3 regions of the Halalkalibacter sp. HAAS-P013 genome follow, and region 1 is predicted to be linked to each of the others. Evidence: predicted binding sites of a transcription regulator. Region 1 holds the regulator's gene; each other region holds the start of a gene.
What was found. The regulator Rex, encoded in region 1, represses fermentation and respiration genes when NADH is low (regulators of the CRP and FNR family bind a similar motif). The targets are predictions, from matches to a motif close to TTGTGAAATATTTCACAA.

Region 1 (6,168 bases):
AATAAGGCCAAAGGGAACATTGACAAGAAATAAGTAAGTCCAATCTAATGCCTCAAGTAAAAACCCACCAAATGTCGGTCCAATGGTAGGTGCCATCATGGCAGAAATGCCCCATACTCCTGTCGCTAAGCCGCGTTCTTTTCGAGGAAAAGCTTCGAATATAAGCGCCATAGAAAGAGGCATCATGATTCCACCACCAATGCCTTGAAGCCCTCGGAAGATAATTAACGAACTCAGATTCCATGAAAGAGAACCGAGTAAAGAGCCTAACACAAAAATGGCTAACCCGAGAATATATAGTTTCTTTTTCCCAAACCGATCACCGAGATAGCCTGTAACTGGTACGGTCATCCCCATTGTTACCATAAATATCGTTATAACCCATCCAGTTGCAACCGCATCTGAATTAAACACATTCATTAGTTGTGGTACAGCTGGATTTAACATGCTATTATTTAAAATCATTGTAAAGGATCCGAGCAGCACAGCTACAACGACCATCCACTTTCCTGACACTTTCATTGTTATCCACACCATTTCGTCTGTCGAAATATTATAGCTGTATCATAACATAAGTGTTAATGCAGGAACACTATTTAGATCGACCTAGAACCACCAATAAGAGGCAAACCCCTTCTTTCTTTAGAGTCTACCTCTTTTTCCATTTAGATCGCTTCTTTTAACCCTTTACCAGCTGCTCCAAATCCATTTTCGTTGTTTCTCTTTTTAAATACGACGCTTTTCAAGTATGGCAATACCCATCTATCTCCACCGTAGCGACCAGCATTGGCTCCTGCTACTATAATAAACATTGAGATTAAGATCATCCACGGATTTGAAGAAATCGTTCCGGCAAACAAGAATGACATGTTCATTACTACTCCGAAGAAAGCTGCTGCTGATGTGAATACCCCTAAAATTAATCCTAATCCTACTAATACTTCTCCCCAGGCCACCATAAAGCTAAACATATCTGCGTTCGGGATCGCTATACTCTCTAAAAATGATACGTAGTTTGGATACATTAACGCTTCCCCGCTCATCACTGGGTTTGCCACGGATCCTTGTAAATAGCCTCCTGCGTTAAAGTCTCCAGTCACCTTTCCCCATCCTGCTGTTAACCAAGACCATCCTAGATATACTCGTAAGAACAACCATACTCCCGCGACATATTTGTTTTCTCTGAAAAATTGACCGATCATTGTAAGTCCTCCTTCTATTTGCTCTTTGTTTGTTCAACACTTCACATGAATTAGTGAAGTAGTTGATGTTTTTTTAGAGTCGGCTGTGATATTCCTTTTTGTTATGTGAATGTTTTCACAACCTTTTCTATATTCATAGTATAGGACAGGACAACCTTTTTGGCTACCCTATTTAAAGACATGTCAAACTATGTTCAATATCTCACAAAACAGTATAAAAAAGAGTGACTTCCATCACAGCAGAAGTCACTCTTTTATGCTTTCTTCTCGTTCTCTTTCCAACCTTTGAACTTTTCGATAGGTCAGATAAGACACCCAGATACTAAATTCATAAAGAAGCAATAACGGCAAAGTCACCATCAAATGAGACAAAATCTCTGGCGGTGTTATAAAACCAGCTATTACAAGCAAAACGAAATAAGCAAACTTCCTTACCTGCGCTAGTAAACTCGGTGTTAGCATCCCTAACCGGGTAAAAAACATCACAATAACAGGAAGTTGAAATAACAATCCAAATGGCAACGTTACTTGAAAGAGAAACGAAAAGTATTCATTAATCCCATACTGCTCAGTAATTCCTAATCGTTCTGACAAACTCCCCATAAATTGAACGATAAAGGGGAAAAGAACAAAGTACGAAAACGAAAGACCAGCTAGAAATAATATGAAAGCAAACGGAATATAGGCAAGTGTAGCCTTTTGTTCCTTCTCATGTAAGCCAGGACTAACAAACGCCCAAAGCTGATACAAGATGACTGGAAACGTGATAATGAGCGCACTTGCAAAAGCAAATGTCATAAATATCCGAATCGGATCCGTCATCTTAAAAGCATTCATTGGCAAGTCTTGAGCAGTAGGTGTGCTTTGCAAGTATGTTATTAACGGTGTAGCTAAAAAGAAGCCGGCAATTAGTGCCACGATGAAGAAGACTAAAGTTATAATAATTCTTCGTCTAAGCTCCACGATGTGGTCCATTACCGACATGTCTCTTTGTTCCATTTATAGACCCTTCCTACTTAGGCTTTATCGTTATCTTTTTTCTTGTTCTCATCTTCGTCTGCTAAGCCTTTTGTTGCGTTTTTAAATTCACGTAATGTATTCCCAGCAGCTTTTCCTAACTCTGGCAACTTCTTTGGACCAAAAATTAGTAACGCAACGATTGCAATCAATGCAATGCTGCCTGCTCCTAATCCACCCATAGGTAGCACCTCCTTGTCCTATTTTCATTATAGAGTGTGTTCAATTAGAAGGCAATGGCTTCTCGTGCTACACGTCCGTGTGAGAAAACCACTCCTATTTAAACAGAAGCTACACAGGGTAATGTTTTAAAAAATAAACCAATGCTTGTAGCTCAACCGAAAGATCAATATGGTGGACGCGTACAGTTTCCGGTACGTCGAGTCTAGCTGGTGTAAAGTTTAATATCCCTTGTATCCCTGCAGCGACTAATTGATCTGCAATCTTCTGTGCTGCAACTTGTGGCACCGTCAAAATGGCAACCGTTACTTCTGGGTCAATAACTTTCTCAAGATCACCTAGATGATGAACCGTTACGCCGCCTATTTCCTCACCAATTTTATGATCATCAACATCAAAAGCCATTACAATTCTTGTGTTATTATTTTTTGAAAAATTGTATTGTAAAAATGCCGTTCCTAAATTCCCGACACCAACAAGAACAACTTTTGTCAACTCATCTTGGTCTAGCGTTTTACGAAAAAAAGAAAGTAAATAATTCACATTATACCCATAGCCTTTTTTTCCTAGCGCTCCAAAATAAGAAAAGTCACGTCTTATCGTAGCCGAATCCACTTTCACTGCATCACTTAATTCAGTCGATGAGACACGTTGCTTACCTGAAGCAGACAAATTTTCTAAGAAACGATAATAAAGCGGCAACCGCTTCGCTGTTGCTTGAGGTATCTTCGTTTGATCAATTTTCATCCATTGCCTCCCTCCTACCATCGTTAAGTTAGCAATTCAAGACTACCGTTATTGTACACCATTTCACAGAGTTTGTAATCGTTTCACACATCTGTTCATGAAGTTGTTGAAAGATGCATTCTACGATACACTTAAGAGGTAACACCAAAAGGACGCTTTTCCCTTTTGGTGTTACCTCTTAGCAATGAGCGGAGCCGCCGTTTTCTTTTTAGTATTTTGAGTGCTCTTCTCAAAATACGTACGGCGCGCGGAGCCATTGCCAATCGGTATCCACTTTTTTTAGATAAGAGCCATTTTCCCTTTTGGTGTTACCTCTTAGCAATAAACAGAGCCGCCGTTTTCTTTTTAGTATTTTGAGTGCTCTTCTCAAAATACGTACGGCGTGTGGAGCCGTTGCCACTTTGGGCGCATTTTATTAATGAAAAACGTTTTTTTATAGGAAAAGATTTTATTAGTTAGGAATGAAATCCATGATTATTTTACAATGTAATAATGTTTGTAAGTCTTTTGGGATTGATCCCATTTTAACAAATATTAAATTAGATATCCAAACCGGGGAGCGTGTTGCCCTAGTTGGACGAAATGGTGCAGGTAAGTCAACATTACTAAAAATAATTGCAGGGCAACTTTCCTATGATAGTGGACAAGTTATGATGCCAAAAGGAACTGAGCTTGGCTACCTTGCTCAAAATACTGGCCTTGAATCAGAGTTATCCATTTGGGAAGAGATGTTAACCGTTTTTGCTCCTATACGTAAAATGGAAAAACAAATTCGGGACATGGAATTACAAATGTCTGATCCCTCCTTGCTCGAGAACGAAACTCGTTACAACAAGCTTTTAAAAGAATATGATCAGCTTCAAATCACTTTTAAAGATAAGGGTGGTTATCAGTATGAAGCTGACATTCGCGGTGTCCTTGCAGGGATGAATTTCGGTGACTTTGATTACGAAACAAAAATATCTACATTAAGTGGTGGTCAAAAAACGAGACTAGCGTTAGCAAAGTTATTGTTAACAAAGCCAGATCTTCTTATTCTTGACGAACCAACCAACCACTTAGATATTGCAACTCTTACTTGGCTTGAACAATATTTGGTTGGTTATAAGGGTGCGATTCTTATCGTGTCCCACGACCGCTACTTTTTAGATAAAATTGTGACAGAAGTGATCGAAATCTCCCGAACAAAATCAACCAAATTCATAGGAAATTATAGTGCTTATCTTGATGAAAAAGCAAAACGTTACGAACTCGAGTTAAAACAATACGAGAAACAACAAGATGAAGTCGCTAAGTTAGAAGACTTTATTCAACGGAACATTGCTAGAGCTTCGACAACGAAGCGAGCACAAAGTCGTAGGAAACAACTCGAACGAATGACTTTACTAGACCGTCCCGCTGGATCAGAGAAATCAGCTTCTTTTTCATTTGCGATTAAACGTCAAAGCGGAAAAGAGGTTATCCGTGCAACTGATCTTCATGTTGCTTATGGTAATGAAACGATCTTTCAAAATTTAAACCTTTCGATTGATCGAGAAGAAAGTGTGGCACTCATCGGGCCAAATGGCGCTGGGAAATCAACACTTCTAAAAGCACTAATGAAAGATATTCCATTAAAAGATGGGGTTATTCGCTTCGGTAGTAATGTGACAGTCGGTTATTATGACCAAGAACAAGCTAATCTAAAGTCTAACAAGCTCGTTTTACACGAGCTGTGGGATGACCATAATCTCTTACCCGAAAAAGAAATCAGAACGGTATTAGGTAACTTTCTTTTTAGCGGTGATGACGTACTAAAACCTGTTTCTACGTTAAGTGGAGGAGAAAAAGCGCGACTTGCCCTTGCAAAATTAATGATGAAAAAAGCAAATCTCCTAATTCTCGATGAGCCAACAAACCATTTGGATCTTGATGCAAAAGAAATTTTAGAAAATGCTCTAATCGATTATCCAGGAACCTTGTTATTTGTTTCTCATGACCGCTATTTCTTAAATCGCATTGCTACAAGGATGGCTGAGCTAGAAGAAGGACAGATCACGAATTATCTTGGCGATTATGATTATTATGTGGAAAAGAAAAATGAGACGGAACAACGTGAATTGCTAAGCCAACAAGAGAACGCAACAAACTCCACCCAAACAACGGCTGGAACACAAGCAGATAAGCGCTCATACGAACAAGACAAAGAGGCAAAAAAAGCCGAACGTCAGCGCCAACGCAGAATTGAGGAAATCGAAAAGCAAATTGACTCATTGGAAATGGCAATGGCTCAGAAAGAAGAAGACCTTTGTGATCCTTCTATTTATTCAGATCACGAAAAAGCGCAAACCATTCAAACTGAAATTGATGAAGCAAAAACCGAAATTGAAGCTCTCATGGAAGAATGGGAGGAACTGCAGGAGTAGAGGGGTCAACCCCTCTGTATACCTTCTCCGCGTTAAAACTACATCCGAAGTAGTAGTCATGATTAAAATGGTTCGATAGAGAGAAAGTGCTTATTGAGACGAACACCATCGGTTTTCGTCTCTCTTTTTTGTTAGTCCAAATTATATATCCAAGCAAAAGGATGAAGGACTTTAGAGATCATTCATTACCAACTCCCGCCTTTATTTTGTCATCTTGCTCAATTAATCAAACATTTATTTTAAAATGAAAAAAACGCCCAGTCAAAATGACTGCGCGCTGCGATTACGTAGTTACGGTTCCGCACATCGCTACTCTTGTTCCTTCGTTGCATGTTTCCGATCAAGATTCCATTTAATAAAGGCATACACAACAAAAACCCAAAGTACAGGATGAGTAAAATGTAATCCTATTTGTGACCGTCCTCCTAATAAACTATAAAGTCCAATCACAGCAACGACGTAAAAAAGAAAAAATAAATCATGTTCAAACAAAGGAACATTTACTTTTCGATTCTCTTTTCTTGGTATCAATAATTCAGCTACAACAGCGACCACAAAACAAAAACCAAGTATTACAAAAACTAAGTTTTTTCCAATCAATCCTTCTGTTAATCCAG
Region 2 (6,168 bases), on a different contig from region 1:
AATTGATGAATCACTCAGGACACTATACAGGGGACTGAATGGCACATCAGGTGAGATGGATTTGAGTGATTTAGCGCAATTGCCAGAAGGGTTATCGATTATGGCAGATGGGCTTAATGAGGTAGGGGGTGGATTAACCCAATTAAAAGAACACTATGAGATGGCATTTTCAGCATTAAATGAAGCGATCAACGGTATTCCAGCTTCTGCTGTATCCGAAGAAGACATTCAGCAATTATACGCAAGCGGTGCGGATCCAGATACAATTGAAAAGTTACTAGATGTGTATGTTGCTGCCCAAACAGCAAAAGGAACATATGACAATGTGAAAGAAGCGTTTGCTGCTGTTGGCAAGACGTTAGAAGGAACTAGCGGCGCTGTCTCTGACATAAGCAATCAGTTACGCACGATGGCAAAAGAGCTTTCCGTCGCTTTTGAGAGTATGGAAGGATTGGACGCATTAGGTGAGTTAGAAGAAGGAATCGGTTTGTTTGCCAAAAATTATGGCGAGTTTCATGCAGGCCTCGTTTCTTATACAGACGGTGTCGCGCAGCTGGCAAACTCTTACAGCGAGATTGATTCAGGGTTCGGGGAAGTGGCAAAAGGGACATCGGAGCTGAGTGACAGTGTCGGAGAGCTTCATAATGGTACAGAAGAATTAGCTGATACTACAAATGATTTACCAGAACAGATGCAAGAAGAGATTGATGCAATGAGGGACCAATTCGATAAGTCAGATTTTGAGCCCGTTTCGTTTGTATCACCGAAAAATACAAACATTGCATCTGTCCAATTTATTCTCAAAACAGAACCGATTGAAGTAGAAGAAGAGGAAGAACCAACTTTCGATGAGGAAGAAGAGAAAGTAAGTTTTTGGGAGCGTCTCAGAAATTTGTTTCTCTAAGGGACGAGGGGAACTGGTAGAGACCACTGAAAAAGGGAAAACCACCCTTTTTCAGTGGCCTGGAACTGGTCATGTCTCAAAAGAGAAGGCATTCTACGTACCGTTTTTGCGCTACGTAGAATGCCTTTCATTATATCTATAAATTTTCTCCTGCTGTTACCGTCTCAGGCATGAACATTTCGATATCATCTGTTACGTTCGTGATGCCACCAATGTTGAATTTCTCTATCAACATATTTTTTACATTTTCTGATAAGAATGCTGGCAAAGTTGGACCGACATGGATGTTTTTCACATCAAGGTACAGTAAGGATAAGAAGACAATCACGGCTTTTTGCTCATACCAGGCAATGTTATAAGATAATGGTAGATCGTTGATACTTTCTAACCCAAACGCTTCTTTTAACTTTAATGCAATCTGGACCAATGAATAAGAATCGTTACATTGTCCGGCATCTAGTACTCTTGGAATCCCATTAATATCTCCTAAATCTAGCTTATTATATCGGTATTTCGCACAGCCAGCTGTTAAAATGACTGTATCTTTAGGTAACTCTTCAGCAAAGTTTTTATAATACTTTCTGCTTTTATGTCTACCATCACAACCCGCCATAACAAAGAACTGTTTGATATCACCATTTTTTACAGCCTCAACGACATTGTCAGCCAGTTTTAGGACTTGATCATGTGCAAACCCACCAACAATTTCCCCTTTTTCAATTTCTACTGGTGCCTCACATTGTTTGGCATGCTCGATGAGTGCAGAAAAATCTTTCGTTCCATCTTCCTTTTTTTCTATATGACTAACACCTTCAACACCTGTTGCACCTGTTGTGTACATGCGGTTTTTGTATGAAGCTTTTGGTGGGACAATGCAGTTTGTCGTCATGAGAATAGGACCATTAAAACTCTCAAACTCACGTGTCTGCTCCCACCAAGCATTTCCATAGTTTCCGACAAAGTGATTATACTTTTTAAATGCCGGGTAGTAGTTAGCTGGAAGCATTTCACTATGCGTATAAACATCAACTCCTGTTCCTTCCGTTTGAGCAAGGAGTTGTTCCATATCTTTTAAATCATGACCACTTATTAAAATTCCCGGGTTGTTACGAACGCCGATGTTGACCTTTGTGATTTCAGGGTTCCCATAGGTGGTTGTATTGGCGTTATCTAAAAGCTCCATTGCATGAACGCCATATTTCCCACATTCCATGGATAAGCCTACTAATTCATCTATCGATAGGTCATCATTCGTCACGTCAGCAAGTGCTTTTTGCATAAATGCATAAAGATCGTCTTGCTGATATCCCAAGTGATTCGCATGCTCCAAATAAGCTGCTAATCCTTTTAGCCCATATACGATGAGTTCCCGTAATGAACGGATGTCTTCGTCTCTAGTTGCAAGGATACTTACTTCTTGGCTAGCTGATTTCATTTCAATTTCCTCATTCGTTTCAGCATACCAAGTGACAAAGTCACCCGTGTTTTCTACCATATGACCAGCGTTTGTAACAGCAAATTTTGTCTCTTCGCGAAGTGATAAGCCTTTTCTTATATGATTATAGAAGTCTTCTTTATCCCAATTGGCATTCGTTATTGTCATAAAAAGAGATGTAACGATATATTTATCTGTTTCCTTTTTATTTACGCCTAGTTCTCGTGCGACATTATTGACAATAGCAACGCCTTTAATTGTATAGATAAGTAAATCTTGCATATTAGCAAGATCATCCTTTTTCCCACATACCCCAACGATTGTACAACCAGTCCCTTTTGCAGTTTCTTGACATTGATAACAGAACATACTCATAATCCTTACCTCCAGTAAATTACTTTGTAATTTTGATTACATTAATGGTAACAAGTTGTTCTGAAAGAGGTTGTGATGTAAATCACTTAAAAGGGCAGTATGATTTGAATCACAGCAAAGAAATTCATACCTTCTATAATGAAAAGGACAGTTTATCAATGATAAGCAACTATTAAAAAGTGTAGGAGGGAATGTTTTGTCAATTTTACCGCAAAAAAATGAGCTTGGTTTTTTCGAAATTCGCTTAGAATCGATCGGCGGTTTAGGAGCGAACCTAGCAGGAAAGATGCTAGCAGAAGCAGGAGTATTAGGTCTTGGATTAAATGGTTCGAACTTCTCTACATACGGTTCAGAGAAAAAAGGGTCTCCTGTGAAAAGTTTTATTCGCTATTGTGAACCGGATGTAGAAATACGTGCACACAGTCCGATTGAAGAACCACATGTAATCGGTGTTTTTCATGAAGCCTTATATAAAATGGTCAATGTCACAAGTGGCATGAGGCCTGATGGCATAGTTCTTGTTAATTCAACAAGACAGTTTGAAGAAATAAAAACAGACTTAAAAATAGAGCAAGGAACCGTAGCTATTGTCGATGCCTTAAGTATTGCCGTTGAAGAAAAAACGAAGGTAAATACAGCTATGCTCGGTGCCCTCTTTAAAATATGTGACTTTCTAGATCCAGATGTTATGAGAGATGTGATTCGTAAAACATTTGAAAACAAATATCCACATTTAGTAGATTCGAATATTCGTACCTTTGATCGTGGTTTTCATGAAGTAAGATTTAAAACATTCGAAGAGCGTAAAGAGGTAGTAAAGCAAACGTTTGAACGTCCTCAAGTTCAATTAGGCTACTTAACTCAAGAAATTGGTGGTACGATCACGGCTCAAGGAAATAGTGTGTTAAAGGACGTAAGCGGCTCGCGTCAAGGGTTCTTACCACAGTTAGAGGTAGAAAAATGTATTAATTGTGCTGCCTGTGATACGGTTTGCCCTGATTTTTGCTTCGTCTGGGAAGAAGGGGAAGATAAAAGAGGTCGAAAGCAAATGTTTCTGAAAGGAATTGACTATCAATATTGCAAAGGTTGTTTAAAATGTGTAGAAGCTTGTCCGACTTCCGCACTAACAGACTTGCGAGAAATGATTGGGTTTTCCGATGAAAATCGTGTGAAACAAAACTTTCCTTACATAGTAGGAGGTCATTCATAATGGTGATGGTAAAAGAAACGGTTAAAGAGATACATGTAGCAAAACAAACAACGACATTTGAATCGGGAAATGAAATGGCTGCCATGGCAGCTGCGCAAATTAACTACCATATTATGGGTTATTTTCCGATTACGCCTTCAACAGAAGTTGCCCAATACTTAGACCAAATGAAAGCTCGTGGTGAACATGATATCAAATTAATTCCAGCTGACGGGGAACATGGTTCGGCAGGTATTTGCTACGGGGCCTCAGCTACGGGTGCACGAGTGTTCAATGCAACGAGTGCGAATGGGTTTTTATATATGATTGAACAATTACCTGTGCAGGCTGGAACGCGTTTTCCAATGGTTATGAATCTCGTAACTCGTGCTGTCAGTGGGCCGCTTGATATTCGTGGTGATCATTCCGATCTTTACTATGGGTTAAATACTGGGTGGATAATATTAACGGCAAGAACTCCTCAAGCGGTTTATGATATGAATATCATGGCTTTAAAAATTGCCGAAAACGCTAGAGTTCGTCTACCAGTCATTGTTGCGTATGATGGTTTCTTTACATCTCATCAAAAAAGAAAAGTAGACTATTTTACAGATCGGAAAGTTGTTCAACAATTTGTAGGTGAATGTCCGACTAATTACCATTTTGCTCGTGATCCGAAGAAACCTGTTACGATTGGTGCTCATATGAATGGTGGCGATTTGATTAATAACCATTTTCAACAATCAGAAGCCATCTATGCCGCAGGTGAAGTTTTTAAAGAAGTCGTCTCTGAGTATGCGAAGGTATCAGGACGGGAGTATTCCGTACTAGATCTTTATCAGATGGAAGATGCAGAAGTGGCCCTATTTTTATTAAACTCAGCAGCAGAATCAGCGAAGGATGTAGTCGACTGCTATCGTAAAAAAGGAATCAAAGTAGGCGTCATCAGTCCTAATATCATTCGTCCATTCCCTGCAAAGGAAATAAGAGAAGCACTAAAGAATGTGAAGGCACTTCTAGTAGGAGAGCGTGCAGATTCATACGGTGCAAATGGCCCTAACTTAACACATGAAGTAAAATCAGCTCTTCAGGACGACAAGAACAATCAAACCATTGTGTTAAGCCGAGTATTTGGTTTGGGTGGAAAAGACTTTTATGCGGATGATGCAAAAAAGCTTTTTAATATGGCTATTGATGCAGCCGACAAAGGGTATGCAGATCAACCGTTTGATTATTACGGACATGTTCCTGGCAACCCAGAACATGCATTAACACCAATCCTTACGCCGCAACATGGAGATGTCTATAAATCAGGATTAATCGATGTGAAAATGGATGAAGAAACACAGAAATTGAAGGTGAAAATACCACCGCTCCGTAATTTAACCGATAAGCCTAAGCGGATTGCTTCTGGGCATGGTGCTTGTCCAGGATGCGGAATTTTTACAGGATTGGAGTTGTTTTTTAAAGGAATTGAGGGCGACATCGTCGTCTTATTCCAAACAGGTTGTGCTTATGTAACGACAACGTCATACCCATACAGTTCCCATAAACAAACGATGATTCATAATTTATTCCAAAATGGACCAGCGACATTATCTGGTACAGTGGAAGCCTTTTTGGAGTTGAAACGTCGTGGAGAAATTGAAGTCGCTGAAGATGCAACATTTGTAATGGTGACAGGGGACGGTGGAATGGATATTGGAATGAGTTCAGCCATTGGTACAGCTCTTCGTAACCATAACCTCATCATGCTCGAGTACGATAACGAAGGGTATATGAATACAGGATCGCAAATGTCTTATTCAACTCCTATTGGACATATGACAAGTACATCAACAATCGGGAAAACACAAAAAGGAAAAGCATTCCACCATAAGGACACAGCCCAGATTATGGCTGCAACAAATATTCCATATGTATTTACTGGAGCAGAAGCATTTCCTCAGGATTTAGTAAAAAAAGGAGCAAAAGCACAGTGGTATGCCCAAAATGTTGGAACCGTCTATGGAAAAATACTAATCACTTGTCCACTTAACTGGAAATCTGAAGATCGATATGGTGAAGTAATTTTAAAGCAAGCGGTAGATTCTTGTTTCTTCCCACTGTATGAGGTTGAACAAGGAATAACAACCATCACGTATAATCCAGAAACAAAAAACAAGCGTGTTCCATTAACAGAGTGGTTATCATATATGGGAAAAACGAAACACTTGTTAAAAGAAGAAAATCAAGAGCTATTAAAAGACTTTGAAGCAGAAGTAG
Region 3 (6,168 bases), on a different contig from region 1:
TGCGCGACAGTAATAACGAGTGACACTTTTGTCAATTCCTGAATCGAATCTTGAAGATGTTGCTCTGTCCGTAAATCTAAACCTGACGTTGGCTCATCAAATAAGATAACAGATGGCTTTTTTAAAAAGGCACGAGCAAGAGCAATTCGCTGCTTCTCGCCTCCTGAAAGTCCTCTTCCTCCTTCACCAATGGCCGTATCATACCCGTTAGGCAGAGAATCTATTAAATCAGTGAGCCCAGCTTCGGCCTTTGCCTTTTCTATCTCTTCTTTCGTTGCCTCAACTCCAAGAGAAATGTTTTCGGCAATCGTTCCTGCAAACAAGTAAGGGTGTTGGGTTATATAGCTGATATGCGAAAACCAGTCCTGCTCTTTATATTCAGTTAGGTTATGCTCATTGACCACTAGACCACCAGATACAGTAGGCAGCAGTCCAGCAATCACGTTTAATAGCGTCGTCTTGCCTGATCCACTCTTTCCAACTATCGCTATTTGACCTTTTGTTGAAAGCTCTGCCTGTATCCCTTTTAGCCTAAAGTCAGTAGACTCGTATTTAACTTCTAAATTGTTCAACTTAATTGCTAGCGGCTTCTCTAATGACTTAGTCCCCCACTTCGTTTCGTTCTCTTCACTTTTTAATTCCTGCTCAATCTTTTCTGCTGCTCCTGTACTACTTCGCCCCGAATGAAAGGCACTTCCTAATTCCTTAAGCGAATTAAAGAATTCAGGAACTAACAACAAAATGAAAAAGGCTGTAAAAAAGTTAATTTGATTAAAAACAACGAGACGTAAGCCAAGCTCTAGTGCTACAAGTCCAATGCTCAACATTGAAATAAACTCAAGCATTAAAGAAGAAGTAAACGCTACTTTTAAAATCCCCATCGTCGTATCACGAAAATCGAGACTGCTTTTTCGAATGACTTCTTTGTAGTGCTTTGATCGACCATATAGCTTTAAGCTTTCGAGTCCTTGAATCGTATCAAGAAAACGTCCAGAAAAAGCTTTTAGGCTATCAAGCTTTTCTTCTGACTTTCGTTGTGTCATACCGCCAACAATAGCCATAAATAGCGGAATAAACGGGGCGGTCACCAAAATAATAAGACCAGAATAAAAGTGTTGGCTAAACACCACGATTAAGATCATAAGTGGGACCATCGTCGTTAGGATCTTTTGCGGAACATACTTGCTAAAAAAACTGTCTAATTCATCAACCGCATCCAACATCACACTCATTTTTGAGCCCGACTGCCCTCGCGTGGATGCCATAATCGAGCGACTCCCATATGACTGTAACAGACGTTCTCGATATTTTTGCTTTATTCTCGCTGCCATTTCCACCCCGATCTTGCCACTTAAATAAGATAAAGATGCCCTAACAAGTAGGACACCTAATAACACAAATAACAACGGTAGAGTTTGATCAAACGTTTGTTTATTTATAAATAGGTCATCAACAATGGAAACAATCAAGTACGCTTGAGATATCACAACGATCCCCAGAGACACCGCAATGATATACAATGCGTAATAGCGCCCTTTCTCAGCTGATGCTAGCTTCTGAAGTGACTTCATCGATTAGTCCTCATACTTCGTGCTTTTATTTGCTACGAAAAAGGAAATAACCATGGCTAGCACAGCAACAAGAAGCGGTGCGTAAAACAACAAAAAGTTGTGCATTTTTTACTTCCTCCTTATTTGCCACTTTGAATATATGGCTTATTCATAATAAACAATTTAAACACTAGATAGAGCGACGGTATTAAAAGCATCAAACCTAAAATAAACACTGTGATAAGCGCATATGCCATCGTTTCGTTTGTAAAGCTATCATAGATCGTTAAGTGTGGATACAGTAAATACGGATACCTTGATACGCCATAAGCATAAAAGGCTAACGCAAACTGAAGCACAACGAAAATAAATGACCATCCGTAGTTTCTCGTCTTTAAGAGCCATAAACTGAGCAAGAAACAAATAAACGACAAAGCAAAAAGCCACCAAAGTGAAACGAGTCCTTCAAAGTGAGCTGGGTTATGCCATCTCATCTCAATAATAATCCCTAAAGCCGTCACAATCGTCGGGAAGCTCCAAATCCATGTGTACTTCTTAAATAGCTTCAAAGCCTTTTTATCCTGAGCAACAGATGAATAGTAAGCTAAGAAACTAGCTGAAATAAACAACACACTTACAAGGCTCAATACAACAATTGACCAAGCAAACGGACTAGTAAATAAGGCAATATAATCTAGTTCAATTCGTCCAGTTGCCGTTTCACGAATGAATCCTCCTTGTGAGACAATTAATGCCGTCGAAAGTGATGCCGGGATTAGGACACCGGTCACTCCGTACATAAGTGTGTAACCGACATGTCCTTTTGTCCCATATGTTCCGAATGCATAATAACTTCCACGAAGTGCAAGCAAAATGATCGAAATGCTTATCGGAATTAAAAGCACTGTACCAAAGTAATAAGCTGTCTGTGGGAAAAATCCTATCATCCCAACAAAGAAGAATACAAGAAAGACATTCGTAATTTCCCAAACAGGCGATAAATATCGCTGGATGACTGTATTAACAATATGATGTTTCCTTGTAACGATCGTCGAGGCATTAAAGAATCCAGCACCGAAATCAATCGATGCTACGATGACATAGCCAAATAGGAACAACCATAATACCGATATTCCTATCACCTCAATTGTCATTTCGCAACACTCCTTTGTTCATCTGTAAGCTTTTCGAGTTCTCGCTCTACTGGATTCTTTTTAAACATCCGTGTTAACACAACAGCTGTACCAACCATAAGAATAATATAAAGAATCGCAAACGCAATAAACATTACCCATACATATGGCGAATCAGTTGCTCCTTCTGCCGTAGTCATAAATCCACGCATAATCCAAGGCTGACGTCCAACTTCAGTGAACCACCAGCCTGCTTCAATCGCAATCATCGCTAGAGGACCGGATGCAACAAGAAGGATGCGGAATAAACGCGTCTTAATAACAGCCCATCCACGCCAGAGAGCTAGCCAATAAAACAGTGATAATACCGTTAACCAAATTCCAATCGTCACCATAATGTCAAAGAAATAATGGACGACTAATGGCGGGTGATATTCTTCGGGAATATCATTTAACCCTGTAACGACTCCAAAAGGATTACTGTGGACAAGAATACTGAGAGCATACGGAATTCGAATCGCATATTTTACTTCATTTGTTTCTGTTAATACACCGTATAGAACGAGAGGAGCCTCTCCCTCTGTTTCAAAATGCCATTCAGCAGCAGCTAGTTTTTCTGGCTGATACTCAGCTAAAAACTTCCCTGATAAATCACCGACAAGTGCTGTTGCTATGGAAAAGATAAGGGCAACTTTCATCGTTAAAGCTAAGGCTTTACGGTGATACTCATGACGGTTTCCTTTCAACAAGTGATACGCTGCAATAGAGGCTAAGACAAACGCTGTTGTCATATACGCTGATGTCAACACATGTGCCACTTTCGTAGGCATCGCTGGATTAAACATCGCAACAAGCGGCTGAATATTAGTTAATTGTCCATCAACTAACGTGAACCCTTGTGGTGTATTCATAAAAGCATTCACTGACGTAATAAATAGTGCCGACATGGCCGACCCTAATACTACTGGAGCTAGTAAATAAAAATGACGCTTCGGGTTTTTGAATCGATCCCATGTATACAAATAAATCCCGAGGAAGATCGCTTCAAAGAAAAACGCGAATGTCTCCATAAATAGTGGGAGCGCGACAAGCTGCCCCGCAAACTCCATAAACCGTGGCCATAATAGAGCTAATTGCAAAGCAATCGCTGTCCCTGTTACGACACCTACAGCAACAGTTATGACATAACCACGAGCCCAACGTTTTGCTAATAAAAGATAATGCTCATCCTGCTTTTTTAAACCTAGCCAATGAGCAATAGTTATCATAATCGGAACACCGACACCGAGTGTGGCAAAAATAACATGCACAGACAATGTCAGCATCGTTAAATATCGACTAAATTCAACTGAATCCATCTTTCTCCTCCTCTTCTCTAATGTGAAGATATTGTTATTGTATAAGCAAAATGTATGTGAACTACATCACAAATTGAACAATTTCGTTACAGAAGAGTGATGAATTTTTGACAATTACGTACCGGAGCATAGAAAACAACCTTAAGACCTGGATCTTAAGGTTGTTCTTACGGACTTTTACTAGCTAGCTTGCCGAATACTCTTTCTTCTCTTTTTTTATACCGTATACTAATAGAATTATCCCGACGACAACTAAAATCGGTTCAATAATGTCAGCTTCTGGTCCATGTGTCAATCGATGAAGTTCGAAAATCCAATGAATAACGACAATATCAAAACTAGCAAAAAATCCTGAGGCAGCTATTACACCATGAAAGAAAGAGGACGAAAATATTTTTGCACATACAATATAAAAGACAACTGTCACTCCCCCGGCAAATAGCAAGGCACCGATGCGTTCTCCAGTTGTCGTAGCCGCAAAGCCAAAAGCATTCACATTGTCTGTATGAAAGAGCCAGTCTGTATATAATACGCCGATTAGAAAGCCTATTAACCTACTCATCTATGCTCTCCTTTACGTTTTTCTACTAATAACTTGTACGTTATTGCTTTGTTTTATACTTAGCGCCGAAAACTATGCTATTTTGAGAGATTTCTAAGACTGTCTACAAAAGAGAAAAACGGTGCGAAGATATAAGCGCTGCACCGTTTTTCCTTTATTTCTCCTTCATACATAATTAATACCCAATATTCTCTAAATACAACCCATTTGCATCAGCAAAGCCCGCTAAGCTCCGATCATTCGACTCCAAAATCGTTTTTACCTCTTCAGGCTGCACTTCGCCTAATCCAACATGGATCAACGTTCCTACCATTTTTCTAACCATATTATAAAGAAAGCCGTTCCCTCGAATTCTAATATTGATGAACCCAGCCTCTTCCTCAATCGTAATGGAATAAATATGTCGTACCATCGATTTTTTCTTTGACTTAGCATTAGAAAAAGCTGTGAAATCATGTTCACCGACAAAATAATGAGCTGCTTTCCTCACTTTTTCTACATCAAGCTTCTTTTCAACATGCAAACTATGTTTTCGCATAAAAGGATTTGGATAGCTTTCATTCCAAATTTTATACAAATACGTTTTATCCTTAGCATTGTATCTAGCGTGAAAACGGTCATGGACAGAAGAAACGTCTGTAACACTTATATCCTGCGGCAAATAGCGGTTCAAATAATTTTGGATTTCAGATTCTGCCATCTTTTCAATTAGCTTAACATTTGCTACTTGAGCGAGTGCATGTACACCTGCATCTGTTCTACTAGAACCAATAATTTCGATGTTTCTCCCTACCATTTCAGATAAGACATTTTCGATTTTTCCTTGTATCGTATTTTCCGTATTACCAAGACGCTGCCAGCCTTTATACCTAGCTCCATCATATTGGACGGTTAACTTGTAATTATTCATTTATTATCTCCTTCAAATACCCGTAACGTTCCTATTCTATTGTCTCCCTTTTTCAAGCATCTATATTCACGCTTTACTCCCTCGAGCCCATTTCATGTTTTCATTATGTTTTAAAAGCATAAACAAGACAATTAGAAAAGCTGAGACAACTGCCATTTTTTCCTCATAGCCTATATATTGGTACGGAACAACCAGAATCGCAGCAACTCCCGTTAATAAGATGTACTTTTTAAACGCTAATCCTAGTAACCAAAGTACGCCAATAAAAAGCAAAGCCACCGGTTCTGTCGCTAAAAAGATTCCTAAGCTAGTAGCAATGCCTTTGCCGCCCGTGAAATTTAAAAAGATAGATTTCAGATTTCCAATAATGACACATAAAGCAATGACCATCGTTTGACCACCATTAAAAAATTGTGCAGCAAACGCAACCATCAAGAACGCTTTACTCACGTCACCAATTAAGACTAAGAAAGCCATTTTCTTGCCTAAATTTAAATAGACATTGCTTGCGCCTATATTTTTTGTACCTACTGCTTGAATGTCTATGCCATTAAGTTTAGCTACTATTTTTCCAGTTGGAATTGAACCAATAACGTAAGCGATCACACAGAACATTAGAAACAACATCATTCAAATACCTCTTTTCCAATATTCA

Region 2: a site for Rex is predicted at 2,785-2,802, ahead of hcp (hydroxylamine reductase). Genes of this name have one in related genera too.
Region 3: a site for Rex is predicted at 4,096-4,113, ahead of AC1FXP_RS15405 (cytochrome ubiquinol oxidase subunit I). Genes of this name have one in related genera too.

Annotation. Positions count from the first base shown of each region.
Region 1 is NZ_JBWQTU010000024.1:17,039-23,206, reverse strand. Features, by position in the region: gene AC1FXP_RS21535 (MDR family MFS transporter) at 1-522, opposite strand, end outside; gene AC1FXP_RS21530 (DoxX family protein) at 666-1,202, opposite strand; gene tatC (twin-arginine translocase subunit TatC) at 1,449-2,201, opposite strand; gene AC1FXP_RS21520 (twin-arginine translocase TatA/TatE family subunit) at 2,219-2,401, opposite strand; gene AC1FXP_RS21515 (redox-sensing transcriptional repressor Rex) at 2,511-3,146, opposite strand; gene AC1FXP_RS21510 (ABC transporter ATP-binding protein) at 3,617-5,551, shown strand; gene AC1FXP_RS21505 (hypothetical protein) at 5,861-6,168, opposite strand, start outside.
Region 2 is NZ_JBWQTU010000008.1:216,465-222,632, forward strand. Features, by position in the region: gene AC1FXP_RS12770 (YhgE/Pip domain-containing protein) at 1-904, shown strand, start outside; gene hcp (hydroxylamine reductase) at 1,041-2,708, opposite strand; gene AC1FXP_RS12780 (2-oxoacid:acceptor oxidoreductase family protein) at 2,911-3,924, shown strand; gene AC1FXP_RS12785 (thiamine pyrophosphate-dependent enzyme) at 3,924-6,168, shown strand, end outside.
Region 3 is NZ_JBWQTU010000011.1:130,793-136,960, forward strand. Features, by position in the region: gene cydD (thiol reductant ABC exporter subunit CydD) at 1-1,571, opposite strand, end outside; gene cydS (cytochrome bd oxidase small subunit CydS family protein) at 1,575-1,676, opposite strand; gene AC1FXP_RS15400 (cytochrome d ubiquinol oxidase subunit II) at 1,691-2,704, opposite strand; gene AC1FXP_RS15405 (cytochrome ubiquinol oxidase subunit I) at 2,701-4,041, opposite strand; gene AC1FXP_RS15410 (hypothetical protein) at 4,226-4,603, opposite strand; gene truA (tRNA pseudouridine(38-40) synthase TruA) at 4,779-5,513, opposite strand; gene AC1FXP_RS15420 (glycerol-3-phosphate acyltransferase) at 5,580-6,143, opposite strand.